4 regions of the Leptolyngbya sp. FACHB-261 genome follow, and region 4 is predicted to be linked to each of the others. Evidence: predicted binding sites of a transcription regulator. Region 4 holds the regulator's gene; each other region holds the start of a gene.
The links. The regulator NtcA, encoded in region 4, controls nitrogen genes in cyanobacteria. The targets are predictions, from matches to a motif close to TTTGTANNNNNNNNTACAAA.

Region 1 (4,212 bases), on a different contig from region 4:
ACAGCTTTCGAGCCCTACGGCAACTTCTCGATTAACGCTTCGCAGCAGGTTCTTCAGCATCTAGAGATCGGGGTGTTGAAGCATCTGCCTGGGGCAGAGAGCCTATTGCTTCCTTGTGCCAGTCAGCAAGCCTGGCAGATTCTGAGTTCAGCTCTGGCAAGCCAGCAACCATCGGTGCTGATCTGCTTGGGACAGGCGCCTGGACGAGCTGAGATTTGTCTGGAACGGTTAGCTCGCAACTGCCTTGACTTTTCGATCCCTGACAACATGGGTCAACAACCTCAGCGGCAGGTCATTGAGCCTGAAGGCCCCGAGAGTTTAGCTAGCCCTTTACCGTTGCAGGCTTGGGCAACCGCCTTGAACGAGCAGGGTATCGCGACCCAAGTTTCTGAGGATGCAGGGACCTATCTTTGTAACCAGGTGTACTATCAAAGCTTGTACTACAACGCTTACTACAACACTCAGAAGAATAGTCAACAGCCTCGGCTACAGGCAGTCTTCGTGCATCTGCCTCTATTACCCGAGCAACTACCAACGCAGGAGGCTCTAAAAGAGCCTCCTGCGTTGGCCCTGAAATCGCAATGTCAGGCGGTGCAGTTCCTAATTTCAGAAGCCTTAAAGCTAGCGCTGTCACCCCCAGGGAAGTAGCAAGTGTTCCCGGAAGTAAGTATTAGTATGGTGGATAAGGAGGAGGGATCTGCCTTCATCCTGACTCATTGATCACATCCCAACTAAATCAATACTGATGCCTGTTGTTGCCATGGATGGAATGCCACTGCTGACTGCTTACTCCTGGCCAAGCCTGAGTGTTCTGCTACCACTGGATGCACTGTTCTCAACCCAGAGCGTCATGGTGATGCTGCTGGGTGCCTATGCAGTCGCGATGTGGATGTTTCTAACCAGTGCGCCTAAGGTGCATACCGTCATGGTGTCTGATCTTGACCAAGCCCGTAGCTTTTACGAAGGTCAGCTCGACTTGCCCGCTGCAGATGTGCCCTTGCACTACTACTACAACTATGAGCAGACATTAGGGGCGGGCGCGGTCGATCCTTTGTATTTCCCGGCTGATATGCGTGGCAGTGTCGCAACTGCTCGTCGCACTGATGCTCCAGACGGACTGTGGTACCAGCTTGAGAAGAACGTCCAACTGCATGTGATTAGCGGCGCTAATTCTCAGAGCCCCAAGCGCGACCGTCACGTTTGCTTTGACCGTGACTGCCTGGAAAAGGTATTGATGCGCGCCCAGACTCGAGGCGTAAAGTATAAGATTCGGGCCGAGAAACCGCTGAACTTCCTAGTTAAGGATCGCCAAGGTCGAGTTATTGAGATGTCTGAAGCCACTACCTAAAGCGGCTTCGGCTGGATTACTGTAAACTGCAAGTGTTTTCTTCGTTCTGCTGCCGTTCGCTCAGCGGCACCCGCGTCTATGACCTCCAACCTCAATACCTCCTCACCTCGTACAGAGTCTAGATCGGGTGCACAGCAAGCTTCAGTTCCGATCTCTGTATATCGAGAGCTGGCTAGTGAGTTGCAGGTCACCCGGACACGACTAGAAACCTTGACTCGGCAGAACCAGGAATTGGTTCGGCAAAATCAGCGCTTCCGGGCTGAGGTTGAAACCACCGTACGCGCCTGTGCTCGCCTCAAGCAGATTGCTGACTCTCTTCACAGCTCTGAGGTAGAGGGTGAGTCAATAACTGCTAGAACGGCTAGTGTCGCTGACCGGCTTGCGCGGAGCTTTGTAGGGGAGAGCAACAGCACTGCACCTGAAGTAAGCTCCCCAGACGGACCAATACCAGAACACGAACCATTGCTCTATCAAGAAGAGTCTCAAATAGCAGAGAGCTTGGACCTCCGCGCTGGCACTTCTGATCGGGCAGTCAAGGGTTGGCTGCCAGCCGTGGTTCTAGCCCTAGTCGTTTTGACATTTGCCGTCTCTACCTTTGGCGTAAGCTTTTTCTTACTACGTCCACCCTCTCAACCCGGACGCTAAAGAACGCTAGACAGTTTTTGCGCCATTTCAAAGTTAAATTTTTCGCAATATTCCGGTAAGCTGCATTCAGTTGCAGCGACTATTTGTGGCTATTTGCGCTGGGTAGCTATCCAACGTGGAGTTTTACGGCGGCCTGATTTGTTCTGCTAACCAATAGCTAGACATTTCATCAAGTATCTGTATCTTTCCGTTAAGAAAAGTTGAATTCCTAGTGCCGAACCGATATACTCACAACGGATTTTGTAGCCGCAAACACAATTTAGTCAGGATTGCAAGCTGCTACCGCAACACTCAAGGAGGTACGAGGTTTGGCTAGGAGACGGAAACGGAAGAGTCGGCGGCGTCTAGAGGGACGTAGAATCCTAGAACACGTTCCTCAGTTCAGCATTGACAGTGGCGACGATAAGCCGGTCACAGCGGCCCGTAAGTTTATCCATACTGCCGGGATTGCACCACCTGCCTTGCTACTCGTTCGACGGAACGAGCACACCACTGACCGCTATTTTTGGGCTGAGAAGGGCCTGTTCGGGGCACAATACGTAGAAGAAAATCACTTCCTCTTCCCTAGCCTCAAGCCACCGGAAGAGGCCGAAGAGTTGGCTGCTTCTGTTGGTTGAGACGATTGGTTTCAGGGAATCGGACCTCCACGCCATCGTGCCTAAACGGTACTCCGGCGTGGAGGTTATGCTTTTGAGCTCTAGACCCAGAGGTGAGAGCTTATGCCTGGGCTAGAATCCAGAAGTCTTAGAGTCTGAGTTCTGCCTGTGTCTGATTTGGGTGTCCATCGCCAGCAGTTTCCTGCTCTCGCTGACAAAGCTTATTTCAACTATGGCGGCCAGGGCCCACTTCCCTCATCTGCCCTAGAGATTATTCAAGAGAATTACCGCAAGATTGACCAGCTAGGACCCTTCAGTGCACAAGTCAACGCCTGGATTGCATCTGAGTGTGAAGCAACTCGGACTGCGATTGCGGCTGAGTTAGGCGCCCCCAGCCAAACCATAGCCTTGACAGAAGATACAACAGTTGGCTGCAATATTGCCCTCTGGGGATTGCCTTGGCAGGCTGGGGATCATCTGCTGCTGTCAGACTGTGAACACCCTGGTATCGTTGCAGCCGCCTTTCAGCTGCAGAAGCGTTTTGGCATTGAGGTCTCTTTTTGTCCCCTGCAGTCAACCCTGAATCCAAACGATGCGGTGGGGATCGTGCAGGCGTACCTGCGTCCTGCCACACGACTACTGGTGATTAGCCACATCCTCTGGAACACTGGGCAAGTCCTACCTCTTGCTGAGATTGTCCGTGTTTGTCATGCTCAAGGCACCCGGGTGCTAGTTGATGCGGCTCAATCAGTTGGCGTTCTACCCTTAAACTTGCCTGAATCAGCAGTCGACTTCTACGCCTTTACAGGGCACAAGTGGTGGTGTGGTCCCGCAGGGGTTGGCGGGCTTTATGTCAGCGTCGCAGCTCAGGCCGAGTTGGAACCAACCTTTATTGGCTGGCGTAGCACTCGCACCTACTCTTCTGCGGCACCTGCTGAGTGGCATCCGGATTGCCGTCGCTATGAAGTAGCCAGTTCCGCCTTCATGTTGTACGGTGGGCTGCGTCAGGCTATCGCTTCACATGCAGCTTGGGGGACGGCCCAAGCGCGTTATGAGCGTATCGTTAGCCTCAGTACTCAGCTCTGGCAACAGTTGCAGGCAATCCCAGACATCACTTGCCTGCGTCAGACTGCGCCAGAAGCTGGCTTAGTCTCGTTCCAGGTCAATGGGCAGGAGCACGCTAGCCTGGTCAAAGCCTTGGAGGAGCAAGCTGTGTTTGTACGTACCATTGCTGATCCCAACTGCATTCGGGCCTCCGTCCATTACTTGAGTACACCAGAAGATCTTCAAAAACTAGTAGACACCCTGCAAGCAGCCTTAGCCTGAGGCTCAGTTAGAGCAGCGCTCAGAAAATGCTGCTCTTGAAGGTAATTGACTGTAGACCTAAGATGCTCCAAACCAGCAGGCCTATGTAGTCGGACTGATTGGTTAGCAGTTGCTTCTTCCAGCCGTAGCGGCTTCGGAAGGCAAACACACAGACTGTGGGCAAGGTCATCACCAAGGGCAAGCCGGTATGGGCAATAAAGCCCTTGATGATCATTGGCACAGTTGCCACCTGTAAGGACAGGGCAGACCACTTTGCCGCTTCACCTAGGAACTGCTCCGAATCAAGGTATTCAACGA
Region 2 (4,212 bases), on a different contig from region 4:
GATCAGGTCGCTGGGCTTGGCCTCATGCCAGAATCCCTCACCAGCGTCCGAGGAACTGGGAGGAACATCAAGCAGAACAGGGTCTGGTAAGGGCTGGGCTTTTGCAGGGGCGGTCAGACAAATAGATGCCAACAGGGTGACTGCCAGAAGCTTGAGTTTCATGGAGTTTAGCTGGGGATTTAGCGGGGAGATTGGCTGAGAGGTTTACTTTTACAGGGGTCAAGTCGAGCTTAAGTCGGGGTCAAGCCGAGGGCATTCCAAGCAATGCTCACGCTTGGAGAACTGAGTCACTTAATTTCGAACGGCCAGGAAGCACCTATCAGCGGTATCTCCTAGCCGTTAAGCTTTCCTAAATGACTTGCTTAGCTCGATCGAGATACTTCCTGCGTTCGGCTAGACCAATGGTGCCCCCATTAATCAGGCGGGTAACGCGCACGACATTGTCAGAATCGGCAGGCAGATTAATTTTGCGAGTCTTCCAGTACCAGCCTGCCACCATGATTGCGTACTGAGGCGATTCTGCCCACTCAGGATGGCTGACGAAATCTACCGCTATCGCATTGGAAAACTGTTGATAGTTGGAGCGACCTGTGAGTTGAATAGCCCCGCGCCCCATGTACTTTTTGCCATCGCCTGCATGGGTGTTGCCAAGCATAGTGGCTAAACGCGAGGGGGGATCGTACCTTTTTTGCTGATCGGTTGGTCCCCAAATCTCACGGATCCATCGGAAACCGCCGCTCTCGTGAATGATTTGCGCCAAGAAATGGGCAATTCTCAAATCGGTGTTGATCTCAAACTTGTCGAGCGTTGCATTCAGCCCGGGGATCAACGACTTAATCCGGCTCTCCAGGTTCTGTGAGCCAACAATTTTTAGAACCTGGTCAGCAGTTACATAGGTTTTAGTTGCACTTGGGACGGGCGATGCTGAGGAAGAAGCCAGATCTTTGACCTCGGCAGTTTCATCAGGCAACTTGAACAAATTGATATAAGGATCTACACTCTGAGGCCGCGCCGGTAGGTCTGACAGAAGGCGAATATAATCTGTCTTGGCATCAACCGTATCGACCTTAGGTAATGGCATTGCCAGTGTTTGTAACCGGTCAGTCGCAATGTCTCGATACTCGTCTAAAGTCTTCCCTGACCCGTATAGCCCCACGTAAGGAGGATTATTGGCTGGCCGAGGTGAGGCATTCGACAAAAGACGAATGTAGTCGTCTACAAAGTAATCTGCTGGGTCTGGCTGTTCTGGCAGCGCTAGTAACAACTGTTCCAAACGATCTAGGCCGAGCTGACGATAGGTCTTCAGCTCAGCAATACTCATCGGCGACATAGGAATTGCTGTAAATGGGTGAACACACAAACAAGCACTGAGTGTTCATTGCCTTTACGGTTTCCTATAAGCCCTTGCTTTCACTAGCTTGTACTAACAGAGCTGTAACAGCTGTAAGTAATTAAGAAAACAAAGACTAGGCAGAGGCAATGCCCACTGATCAGTGGCCCAACGAAGCCATTTTTAGTGATTTAGCTAAGTTATATCACATTCAACCAAAATGTAGCTGCATTTCTAGTCATTTTTTAATATTTAAGGGTTGTACATATTAAGCAAAATAACCGCAAGGCAAATTTGCTTAAACGGTGAAAATAGCTGAATCAAATCTGACTGATTTAAACCAAGCAAGGTTAGCTCGAATACCTTGTTGAGTGCAGTTATTTCTTAAGTTATAAAAACAGGTTGCCAAGAGCGAGGCACGAAAAAATGGGCTCTGATAACGTGTTTACCAACAACCCCTAGCACATGGCTATAGGCACTTTTTGTCTACTTTGCACACAATCGCCTGCATTAAAGGGCAGGCGATCAGAGGTCAGCTAGCTTGCAGGTTGGGGCAAATAGTCCGTGCTGCAACTTCGTGGGGTGGGGTGTCTTGCCAACCTTGAAGTAGGGCTTGGAGCTCTTGCTTGAGTGTCAAGAGTTCCTGGATACGACGCTCTACTTCAGTAATTTTGGCCTCTAGATGGTGCTTTACCTCACTACAAGGCAAGTTGCCATAGTCGTAGACCTGGAGGATTTGCTGAATTTCTTCCAGGCTCAAGCCCAACTTTTGGGCTCGCTTAATGAATGACAGGCGCACCAATACATCAGAGGTGAAGATACGGTAGCCTGATTCGGTTCGATCCACAGTTGGGCTGAGCAGGCCCATGTCCTCGTAGTAGCGGATGGTTTTCACCGATAGGCCGCTCTCTCGCGCAATCTGCCCAATCTTGAGGCGGGACTGGCTATCTGTACAGGTCATCTGTGCTTCCCCAGAGACTTGGACTTCCTATTGTACGAAGCGCAGAGGACCTTTGGACAATGGCTCAGCCATACAACTCAGCGACGTGAACCTAGCGACGTGACGGAATACCTGGCGCGTAAGCTTCGACGACCCTGCCGGTCTGCGAACAGGTAATCATCAAATAGTCGCAGGTTTCACACTGGGTGCGAATGTGTTGCGCTGCCAGTAGATGGTCCCGCTCAGCAAGGCTACCGCAGTTAGGGCATCGAACGGTCTGAAAAGTACGCATTTTCAAAGTCTCACTACTATCAAAAAGTGGAATAAGGACAGGGGGGTTAGAAAGGGCGTTCATGTTTAAACAACTAAATGATCTGAGACAATGTGTATCTAAAGTTACGCTTCTCTCAGAAAGGTCGAAGCAAACGCTCGACTAAGTATACCTTCTCATTATGGCTGTCCCATTCAGGAATAGCAACGGCAATAATTCCGGGGATCGCCCATCAGCTCTGCGATCCCCGCAAAGGTAGTCGAAGGCTCAAATATTGTTTAAGCTCAAATCTCTGCCAAGGGTCAAGCTTTTCGCCACAAAGCTACACATAAACTTGACTTTGTTCTAGGTACATCCAGTTAATTTCGATACAAATTCTTTGTTTTTGATACAAAACGAAATTTGTGTCTGGGTCTATAGATGGATGCGTAGATCTATTCCACTAAACCAAAAGTGTGGCTAAGACAGAAATATTAAGAAAAAATCAATTTTTAAGGATGGAAATACTCGTAGATCTGCTCAGCCAGTTTCGGTCCAATGCCAGGGACTCCAGCAAGCTGCTCTGCACTCGCCTCTCGGATGTAATCGACAGAGCGGAACGTTGCCAAAAGCTGCTTCTGGCGATGGTGACCTAGTCCTGGAATTTCATCCAAGCGCGAGCGGCGCATACGAGCGGTGCGTTGCTGACGGTGAAAGCTAACGGCAAAGCGGTGCGCTTCATCCCGTAAGCGACGCACTAGTTGAACGCCTGGGTGCTCAGCGTCAGCGTCTACCGGCTGTGACTCACCGGGCAGAAAAATCTCTTCTCGCTGCTTCGCGAGACTAACGACGTTGACTTCTTGTAGCAAGTCCAACTCTTGAAGGACAGCAACCACGGCTGATAGCTGGCCCTTGCCGCCGTCAATCATCACTAGATCTGGCCAATCAGGGTTACCCACCCGTTCCTTGCTGGGGTCCTCGCCATAGCGACGGAACCGACGCCGGATGACCTCAGCCAAACTGGCGAAATCATCAGAGTGACCGCTCGTGACAGCGGGATTTTTGATTTTGTAGTGACGGTAGTGCTGCTTGGCAGGCAAGCCGTCTATAAATACAACCTGCGAAGCGACGGCATCAGACCCCTGAACGTGGGAGATGTCATAGCCTTCGATGCGGTGAGGTAGATCGGGCAGGTCTAGCAATTCGGCCAGAGCTTGCATGCCCTGGGCATTACGGTCGGCGAAACGCCGGGTGCGAGCTAGTTCGTAGGTGGCATTACGCTCCACCATTTCAATCAGTTCGGCTTTGAGCTGGCGCTGAGGGGCAACGATCGTAACCTTGCGCCCACGCTGCTCCGACAGGTAGTGAGCCAGAATGTCGGTTTCGGGCAAGTCATGCTGAACTAAGATCTCAGCTGGAATTTCAACAGCTTCTACCGAGCGGTAGTGCTCTTCAAGCGCCCGCTGCAGAATCATACCCGGCTCAGCTCCTTGAGAATCGGCAACGAAGCCCAAGCGTCCAACCAGTCGTCCAGCGCGGATTTGAAACAGCTGAATGCAAGCGTGCTGCTCATCGGCTGCTAAGGCGATGGCATCGCGCGAAATGGTGTCGTCGGGCAGAGCCACTTTCTGGTCGGTGCCCAACTGCTCCAGCCCACGAATTTGGTCACGCACCCGAGCGGCCAGCTCAAAG
Region 3 (4,212 bases), on a different contig from region 4:
CCAGACTTTCACCAGTTAGCCCAGCAGAATTGCCGAGCATATCCCCATGTAGAGATTTTGAACACATCCTTTGAGGAGTGGCCCCTAGAGGTTGAGAGATTCGATGCCGTTCTAGCAGCTAGTTCTTTTCACTGGATATCTCCAGAAGTAGGATATCCCAAAGCAGCCAAAGCCCTCCGTAAGGACGGCCACTTTATTTTGTTATGGAACAAAGAGCTTCAGCCTTCCTATGAGGTGTATCTAAGCTTGTCTGAGGTTTATCAAGCTCATGCGCCCTCTCTTAAGCGCTACGAAGATAGAGACACTCAAGAAGAAATCTTGAGAGGGTTGGGACAGATAGCAACTGAGTCAGGGCAATTTAAAAACTTGGTATCTGGGCAAGTTATGTCTGAGGTAACTTACAGCATTGACGAATATTTGATGCTTTTGACCACCTACTCGCCCTACCTAAAGCTAGAGCCACAAAGCGGGGAAGCTCTATTTGCAGGATTGAGGCATAAGGTAGAGCATGAGTTTGGGGGCAGTCTTCAGCTTTCCTATCTCTCTGCTTTTCACATTGCCTCAAGGCGCTGAACGACTATTTGCCAATAACAAACACTTGCTTGTCCCCAGGCGAGACAGTGTTTTGAGAGAGACTGTAGACAAGCCCTATTTGTTTGAGTGGAAGACGTGAAAATCAACTCCAGATCTTGTTGAGATTCAGCTCAAACCCAGGCAGTACATCTTCACCTGAAAGTACGCTTGGTGATTGCAAAACCTAACAGAGCTGCTTTGGAAATTTCTTTGTCTTCGCTATAAATGTACGGCAATGATAGGAAGTTAAGTCAGGAATTCAACTCTATGTACCAGTGGGAATACAAAACTATCAAGTTCTTTGCTCAAGGAGCATTAGACGCAGGACGAATCGACGAACGAGAAATTGAGGATATATTGAACGAACTCGGAGCTAGAGGCTGGGAACTGGTCACCATTCTTCCAGGCACAAGAGCTAACGGTGAGCTGTGGGATTTTGTGGCGGTACTCAAGCGTGAGGTCAGTTCGTAGCACAATTGGGCAGACGGTGAGCCGTTTCAGCACGAATTTCCAAGGTACGAGCGCTTATTTAATCAAATGTATGAGGGTTAGGATGGATTGAGGTTTTGACTGCAATCCATCCAGTCTCCAGGGAACAGTGCATTTTCTAGTTTTACAGGCCGTTCAACAAACAGTGAGACTAAGAGCCCAGTAAAAACTCATTAACAACACTCCAAGCATTGGAATGGGATGCTTTCTTTCTAGCCGCAATGTAATCAGCCAGGTAACTAGCGTCCCGTGCTACTCCCGAAAAGCGTCCTGAGCCCCAGGTATACAACCAGGGAAGCCCCAAGAAATATAGGCCTCGCACACCTGTTACACCTCGTTCATGGCCGGGATAACCCTTACCATCAAACACGGGAATTTCTACCCAACTAAAATCAGACCGATAACCGGTACACCACACCACAGCGCCGATATCTGCCTCATCATAATCAATCGCTGAAATCTCCTCTTGGGGTTCCCAGGTAGGCTTGTAGGGCGGTTCCGTTGGTGCTTGAATTTGGTTCTTTTCTAGAAAGGTATCAATGCTTTTCTTGATGCTTTCAGCCACTGCATCAGCCTGGTCCAAATTTCGCTTCAGGTCGTCCCAAAATTCAAGCTTGCCACCGCTAATACTCTTGAGCCTTCCATGCAATTGCATACCCTCTAGAGCAAACTGTCGCAGGTCAATTTCCCGTCCCCCACCACGACCTGTCACATAGTGATTAGCCTTGCTTCTGACCTTCTCTTTCTGCGGATGGTCATCGATTGACAGGTCATAGTAGCCCATTTGATCGAGCCAATCGACAACATCTTTGCCTCGATACTGGCGCGGCGAACGGGGAGCACCCCCTACACACAAATGGACCTTCTTACCAGCAAGGTGCAAATCCTCAGCGATCTGGCAACCAGATTGTCCTGTTCCTACAACTAAAACAGCCTTGTCAGGTAAAGACTCTGGATTCTTGTACTCAGATGAGTGCAGTTGCACAATGTGCTCAGGAAACCGCTCAGCAATCTTCGGCATTTTGGGGATGTGGTAGCTACCTGAGGCAATCACGACCTGATCTGCCGTATAGTCCCCAATCGAAGTTGTTAATTCAAAGACACCTTCAGAATCATTCTGCCTGACCCTTGAGACTTCAACGCCTTCCTTTACAGGCGGAGCAAACGAGGCAGCGTAGTCCTCAATGTATTGAACGATTTGGTCCTTTTGCATGAACCCGTTAGGGTCATCACCTTGATAGTGGTACCCAGGCAATTGACACTGCCAATTGGGCGTGACTAGACAAAAGGAATCCCAGCGTTTTGAGCGCCATGAATGCCCAATCTTATTTTTCTCAAAAACGATGTGGTCAAAGCCTCGCTCATTTAAGCAGTAGCTGATAGACAGACCGGCTTGCCCCCCTCCTACAATTGCAACAGAATAATGGTTTTTCATTGGCTACTTCTCGTTTAGTTGTTTAGGAGGCTTATTCCACAAGGTCGCTGCTGCAAACTACAGAATTTAGGATTGCATTAGTCCAGCGAGTAGAGCCGAGCTCAGTCAGCGACGCTCTCTACAGCGCGAAGCGTCATTACCTGAACCATAGGATTTGAAAATGGGTGAGAACGTATCTCCAGCTACAAAACACTGAAGTCTAATCCTAAAGACAGGAGGCTACCGGGATGAGCGTTTAGAGAGTTAGCTCACCCGTCTATACCTGTCTATTTAGATAGGTCAGCTTTTAGGCGCTGAGCTGTAGTTCTTTGACAGTTGCATAAGTATAAGACAGTTGCACGCAACCATCCTGATATGTATCACACAGCTATTTGTTAGCAATATAAGCTAATTCAGATTACTGCACGAGTTTCACGATATGGGCACCCCGCATGACTGGAATAACGTAATCCATCTTTAACAGGCTCGGTACCTCCCCTTGCAGAACTCTCCAGAAATCGACGGTTCCACCAGAGCGAGCTGGGTTGTGATGATCAAAGGTTGCGACTGCTAGATAACGACCTGATGCATCAAACGTGATGCCCTCCGGCAGAATTCCTTCAAAGGGAACTGTGGTGCGGGGGGTTAGGCGGCCAGTATCAGAGTTGAGGCTTAGCAGCGTTAAAGAACTGTGCCAAGTCATCCGCTGATCACTTTGAGGTAAGTAGCTGGCTTCCATGTTGAGAGAGACAACAAATCGCCCATCTGGGCTAATGGCAAATTCCTCAGCGCTGCCACCTACTGCAGCAGTCGAAACGATTCGATGGGCAACTTCATTGCGGCTGTTAGCAGATTCAGCAAAGTTGATAACCGTAAGGTCGCTGTGCTGAGAGCCGACAAACTGGTCAGCAACATCGTCCCCCCACAGCAAATTTGTCACGATAAAGTGCCTGCCATCTGGAGTGAAATGTCCAACCCCCGGCAGCTTCCCAGTCATAATCGGCTGGCCCCAAGCTCGAAGGTTTGGACGACTAGAATTAGTGCGATCAACAGCATAGAACACAGCTTCATTGCGATCAGCTAAAGTAACACCCAGAAACTGACCTGATGGATGCCACTCCAAATGCGAGGCGTTGGCTTCTGGATCATTGATACCCGGAAGGTTCTGAAAGATAGGCGTTCCCAACTCCCCATTTGAGAACGGAATCAAAGCAATTTGCCGTCGAGGATCCCGCAAACTAACTGCCAGTAGGTTGCCCGCTGGATGAACTGCAACGGGTCGCGGCTGATTGCCCAAATCGAGTTGGTCGATAATTTTTGGGTGTTGAGGATTGCGTAAATCAATCACCGTGAGCAGTCGCCCTGAAGGGATGTCCGAGCGCAGGGTTGCTCCTTTGGGGGCAGGCGCAAATGTTTCGGTCACAAAGGCATATTTCTCGTCTGGAGTGAATGCCAAATTGTTGGGCCATGCCATCACTGAATTACTGACTGGCAAGGTAATTGGTCGGGTAATCGGTTCGCGGGCTAACCCACGCGTCAAGGGAATGAGCGTGAGGGTATCAGTCAGCCCAGGTGAACGCTCACCCAACTGATTGTCAATATAGGCGGACGCCTCCATATCTGCATCTGACAACACTGCCAGAAACCGCCCTCGAAAGTCTAAATAGTCAGACTGGGCTTTAGCAGAAGCGGATTGAGTGATGGCCAAAATAACAGCCGCAAAAAAACTCATACGC
Region 4 (4,212 bases):
CGCGACGGAAAGCATTCTTACAAAAAAACTGAGTAACAGTGCTTAGTAGACACAGTGAACATCTTGCCAAATGTCCAACAGCAGCCTACTGCTAAGCTAAACCTGCTCAGTTCGCTCCCGGCGTCTGTCTAAGCAAGTCTGCAATGAATGAGATAGCAACCTAAGCCTGTAGCCGGTGAAAGTCAGAACCTAGAGGAAGATTGCCATCTACCCCGAGAAGTATTTACAATAGAGCGGCGGGTAGCTGAACCAAGCCGAGATAGTTTTTGCAGGCAAGTTTTGGCAATAGATGCATCAAGGTACTCCTCAGCTAGAACAGCTAGGGTGCGACTGAACTCTAGGCAAGTGGAAACTAGAAGTCCACCAGCTATATACAATCCTTTAGAGCGTTATCAGGAAACTCATCTAGCTGATTAGCAATCTGGCTAGGAGTATCTTTAACGTTCTACATTGGCTTATGCAACTCCTTGCTTAATACTGCAATCCATCTGCCCTAGACTGAGCAATGATATCCATAGTTGCAGATGCTCATATTCAACGGGTAGATGCAAAAAGCGTCAGAAGTTTTGGCTGCACAGCCTGATAATAAGTGACTAGTATTTTTACTGAAACACTCGAAATGGACTCTCCTCAGAGTCTTCATCAGCCAAAAAGAAAGTTGGCTGATGCCTCACTTCAGCTTCACAGAGCCTCTGATGTCAGGTAAGCAGCCTAGAGGTGCTGAACGAGGTTCAACACGAAAATCCCTGGAAGATTGAGGGGAGCCGCTGGCCTAAGCCTTGGTATAGCTTAAGCCAAGTTACCCCTCAGCCATTCTCATGTCACCTCTGCAAGTGCTGCTTCTGCCAATGCACAAAGCTTGTTATGGGCATGGCCATTGCTGGCCAGGATGCCGCCCCATTGGCTCACATCAGCGCGGTTGTACTCCAGCAGGCTGCCGTCAAAGCGGCTAACCTGACCACCTGCTTCCGTCAAAATTAGTTCAGGTGCAGCTAGATCCCAATCCTTGGGTGCGCTTTTGCCAGAGAGGGCTACGTAGAAGTCGGTCTCCTGCTCTGTGATCGAAGCGAACTTACAGCCAATGCTGCCAACAGCCCGCTGGTCCGCCTTTGGAAGTTTGGCCAGTAAGCGGTCTAGCTTGCCGTCCCGGTGGCTGCGGCTCACAATCAAACGCATTTGCTCAGGCTGCTGCCGGTCAGACACCTGCAAGGCATGAGCAGTGCCATCCCGAGTTTCTACCTGACTGCCCTGGCCTTGCACAGCGGTGTAGAGCTTCTGCACCATCGGATAAGCGACGACAGCCAATACCGGACGGCCTTGATGCACCAGCGCAATATGAACGGCAAACTCGCCAGTGCGGTCAATAAAGTCGCGAGTGCCATCCAGCGGATCAATGATCCAAACCCACTGTTTCTCAAAACGGCTGGGTACGTCAGCTGTCTCCTCGCTGAGGTAGGCAAAATGCTCATTGCCCAAGGCAGTTTGAAGCGTAGACAGAAGATGACGATTCACGGCTAGATCTGCAGCCGTAACAGGGCCGTCCTTCTTCTCGTCTACCTGCAAATCGCTGTGGCCGTTGTAGTGCTCCAGCAGAATATCGGCTGCGCCCCAAGCAGCGTTGCGGGCGATGGGGAGCAGGGCGGACAAATCGGGCATGAAAGTTGAAGTCATGGGTGCAGTCTAGCTGAAGGCTGCGCCTCTAGAGATCCTGAAAAATTAGGTGAAACGGCGGCCCAGCAGCACTGGATTATGGACCGTGATCTTTTTCTTATGAATTGAGATCATCTTTTGCTTACGCAAGTCGCCCAGCAGCCGAGTGACGGTAACTCGCGTAGAGCCAATAGCCTCAGCAATGGCTTGGTGCGAGAGCTTCAGATCCACGGTGACGCCCTCTGCGCCCGGCACACCAAAGTCACGGCAGAGGATCAGCAAGAAGCTCACCAGACGAGAGCCCATATCGCGGTGGGCCAGGGTCTCAATCATCATCTCGGTTTGCAAAATGCGCGAGGAGAGGCCACGCAGCAACACCATTGAGAGTTCTGGGTCTTCCTTGAGCGCTTTCTCCACCTGCTCAATCGGCACTGAAACCAGTTCCACCGGGGTGAAGGCCACAGAGTGATAGAAGCGGTCAGAGCGGTTGCCCGTAATCAGAGACAGCACGCCGAAGACACTGTTTTCGCGTAGCAAGGCGACGGTGATTTCTTCACCTGCTTCATAGACCCGCGAAAGCTTGACCGCTCCCTTGAGCAGAAAGTAAACTCGCTCCGCTGGGTCACCCGGGAAAAAGATTGTCTTACCCCGCTCGAAGGTTTCCACCATCGGCGGAAATAGACCATTGTTCATCTGGCGGAAAACCGCCGCTAGAGGCCGATCTTGGGTCACAACCATCGTTCCTTCCCCACCTCTATCCCTCCCGGTCTGGATGATCTCAAGGCTTGCTGAACGCCCTGACTAAGTTTTCATCACTTAAACCTACTCAAGGCTTGCGGTTTGTATTACAGGTAACCAATTTTGACCAAACGGTATCACAACAGACTTTAGTTTTGCTGAGCGGTGATACGAGACTGGATTCTGGAGCGGGAGAGAGGCAGGGCTGCTGTATCGTAAGATCTCGTCACGCCGCCACCCGATCTGGAGAGATCCATGCTTGACCTGACCGGAAAAAATGCGCTGGTCACTGGCATTGCCAACAATCGTTCTATTGCCTGGGGTATTGCCCAGTCCTTGCACAAGGCTGGAGCCAACCTCGCTATCACCTACCTGCCCGATGAGCGAGATCGCTATCGCGCTAAGGTTGCCGAGTTGGTCGAGCCACTAGCCCCAGATTTGCTTCTGCCTTGCAATGTCCAGAATGATGCGCAGATCGAGGAGATGGTCGCTGCTATTCAGGAAAAGTGGGGTCGCCTGGATATCTTGATCCATTGCCTTGCTTTCGTGAATAAAGAAGACCTCACTTGCAATTTCAGCGACATCTCCCGCGCTGGCTTTAATCAAGCCCTTGATATCAGCGCCTACTCACTGGTCCAACTGTGCGGAGCTACAAAGCACCTGATGACTCAAGGAGGCAGCGTAGTAACGCTCAGCTACCTCGGCGGGGTACGGGTGATCCCAGGCTATAACCTAGCTGGCACTGCTAAAGCCGCTCTTGAGTGCAACACTCGCTATCTAGCTGCCGAGCTGGGCCCCCAAAACATTCGCGTGAATGCCATCTCTGCCGGTCCGATTCGAACACTGGCATCCTCAGCAATTGGCGGCATCCTGGACATGATCCACCATGTTGAAGAAGTAGCGCCTCTCCGCCGTTCGGTTACCCCCTTGGAAGTGGGCAATACGGCTGCCTTCTTGTGTAGTGACTTGTCGAGTGGCATCACCGGCCAAATCATCTATGTAGACGGTGGCTACGAGATCATGGGAGCTTAATCTCACTCCGCCTACAGACGTGGTTTAAGCACGCTTGACAACTGCGCCTTTGACAGAGTAGGGCATTTCTTGCTAGACTAAGCGTAGTCGTAATGAGTTCGTTTTAGTATCTCTGCGACAGGAGAGTTAAAGATGGCAGTCAGTCAGACCAAGACGGCAAAGACCGCACAGTATCAGAGCCGCATCAACATCCCTGCTGAGAAGCGCACGCAGCTAATCGGCATGTTGAACCAGCACCTGGCCGACACGCTCGACCTTTACACCCAAGTGAAGCAAGCTCACTGGAACGTCAAGGGCATGAACTTCTACCAGCTGCATCTGCTGTTTGATGAGCTAGCGACGGAAGTGCTGGGCTTCGTGGATTTATTGGCTGAACGAGCGACAACGCTCGGTGGCATTGCCCAAGGAACGGCGCGCATGGCCGCAGAGGCCTCTGCCTTACCGGAGTATCCCCTGGGAGCTGTTGAAGGCAGAGAGCACGTCGAAGCCCTCGTCGAGCGCTACGGCCAGTACAGCAGCCGCATCCGTACGGCTATTGACGACTCTGATTCTCTAGGAGACAAGGACACCGCTGATCTCTACACCGAGATCTCGCGCGCCGTTGATATGCGCCTGTGGTTCTTAGAAGCCCACCTGCAATCGTCTGCAACCCTGGACTAGCCTGTCTAGTTGCCTTTAGCCTAGCCATAAGCAGGTATAAGGCAGGGGTATTTAAGATCCAATCGAGCCTAAATAAGTAACCTCCGTAGCCCTGTTTGGACTAGGGAGGTTACTTGAGCTTTCATTTATGTC

Region 1: a site for NtcA is predicted at 2,233-2,252, ahead of H6F94_RS29335 (DUF3155 domain-containing protein). Genes of this name have one in related genera too.
Region 2: a site for NtcA is predicted at 2,654-2,673, ahead of H6F94_RS20770 (replication restart DNA helicase PriA). Genes of this name have one in related genera too.
Region 3: a site for NtcA is predicted at 2,667-2,686, ahead of H6F94_RS15950 (MSMEG_0569 family flavin-dependent oxidoreductase). Genes of this name have one in related genera too.

The regions. Positions count from the first base shown of each region.
Region 1 is NZ_JACJPL010000031.1:913,781-917,992, forward strand. It holds gene H6F94_RS29320 (pyroglutamyl-peptidase I) at 1-648, shown strand, start outside; gene H6F94_RS29325 (VOC family protein) at 746-1,348, shown strand; gene H6F94_RS29330 (hypothetical protein) at 1,427-1,993, shown strand; gene H6F94_RS29335 (DUF3155 domain-containing protein) at 2,302-2,610, shown strand; gene H6F94_RS29340 (aminotransferase class V-fold PLP-dependent enzyme) at 2,758-3,915, shown strand; gene H6F94_RS29345 (hypothetical protein) at 3,935-4,212, opposite strand, start outside.
Region 2 is NZ_JACJPL010000027.1:250,123-254,334, reverse strand. It holds gene H6F94_RS20785 (lipase family protein) at 1-162, opposite strand, end outside; gene H6F94_RS20780 (glycoside hydrolase family 19 protein) at 350-1,330, opposite strand; gene H6F94_RS20775 (heavy metal-responsive transcriptional regulator) at 1,863-2,291, opposite strand; gene H6F94_RS20770 (replication restart DNA helicase PriA) at 2,383-2,562, opposite strand; gene uvrC (excinuclease ABC subunit UvrC) at 3,033-4,212, opposite strand, start outside.
Region 3 is NZ_JACJPL010000024.1:313,944-318,155, forward strand. It holds gene H6F94_RS15940 (class I SAM-dependent methyltransferase) at 1-573, shown strand, start outside; gene H6F94_RS15945 (DUF4177 domain-containing protein) at 841-1,044, shown strand; gene H6F94_RS15950 (MSMEG_0569 family flavin-dependent oxidoreductase) at 1,214-2,497, opposite strand; gene H6F94_RS33270 (beta-propeller fold lactonase family protein) at 2,895-4,212, opposite strand, start outside.
Region 4 is NZ_JACJPL010000001.1:447,398-451,609, reverse strand. It holds gene H6F94_RS02055 (3'(2'),5'-bisphosphate nucleotidase CysQ family protein) at 817-1,671, opposite strand; gene ntcA (global nitrogen regulator NtcA) at 1,717-2,388, opposite strand; gene fabI (enoyl-ACP reductase FabI) at 2,644-3,420, shown strand; gene dps (DNA starvation/stationary phase protection protein Dps) at 3,553-4,080, shown strand; gene H6F94_RS02035 (DUF4335 domain-containing protein) at 4,211-4,212, opposite strand, start outside.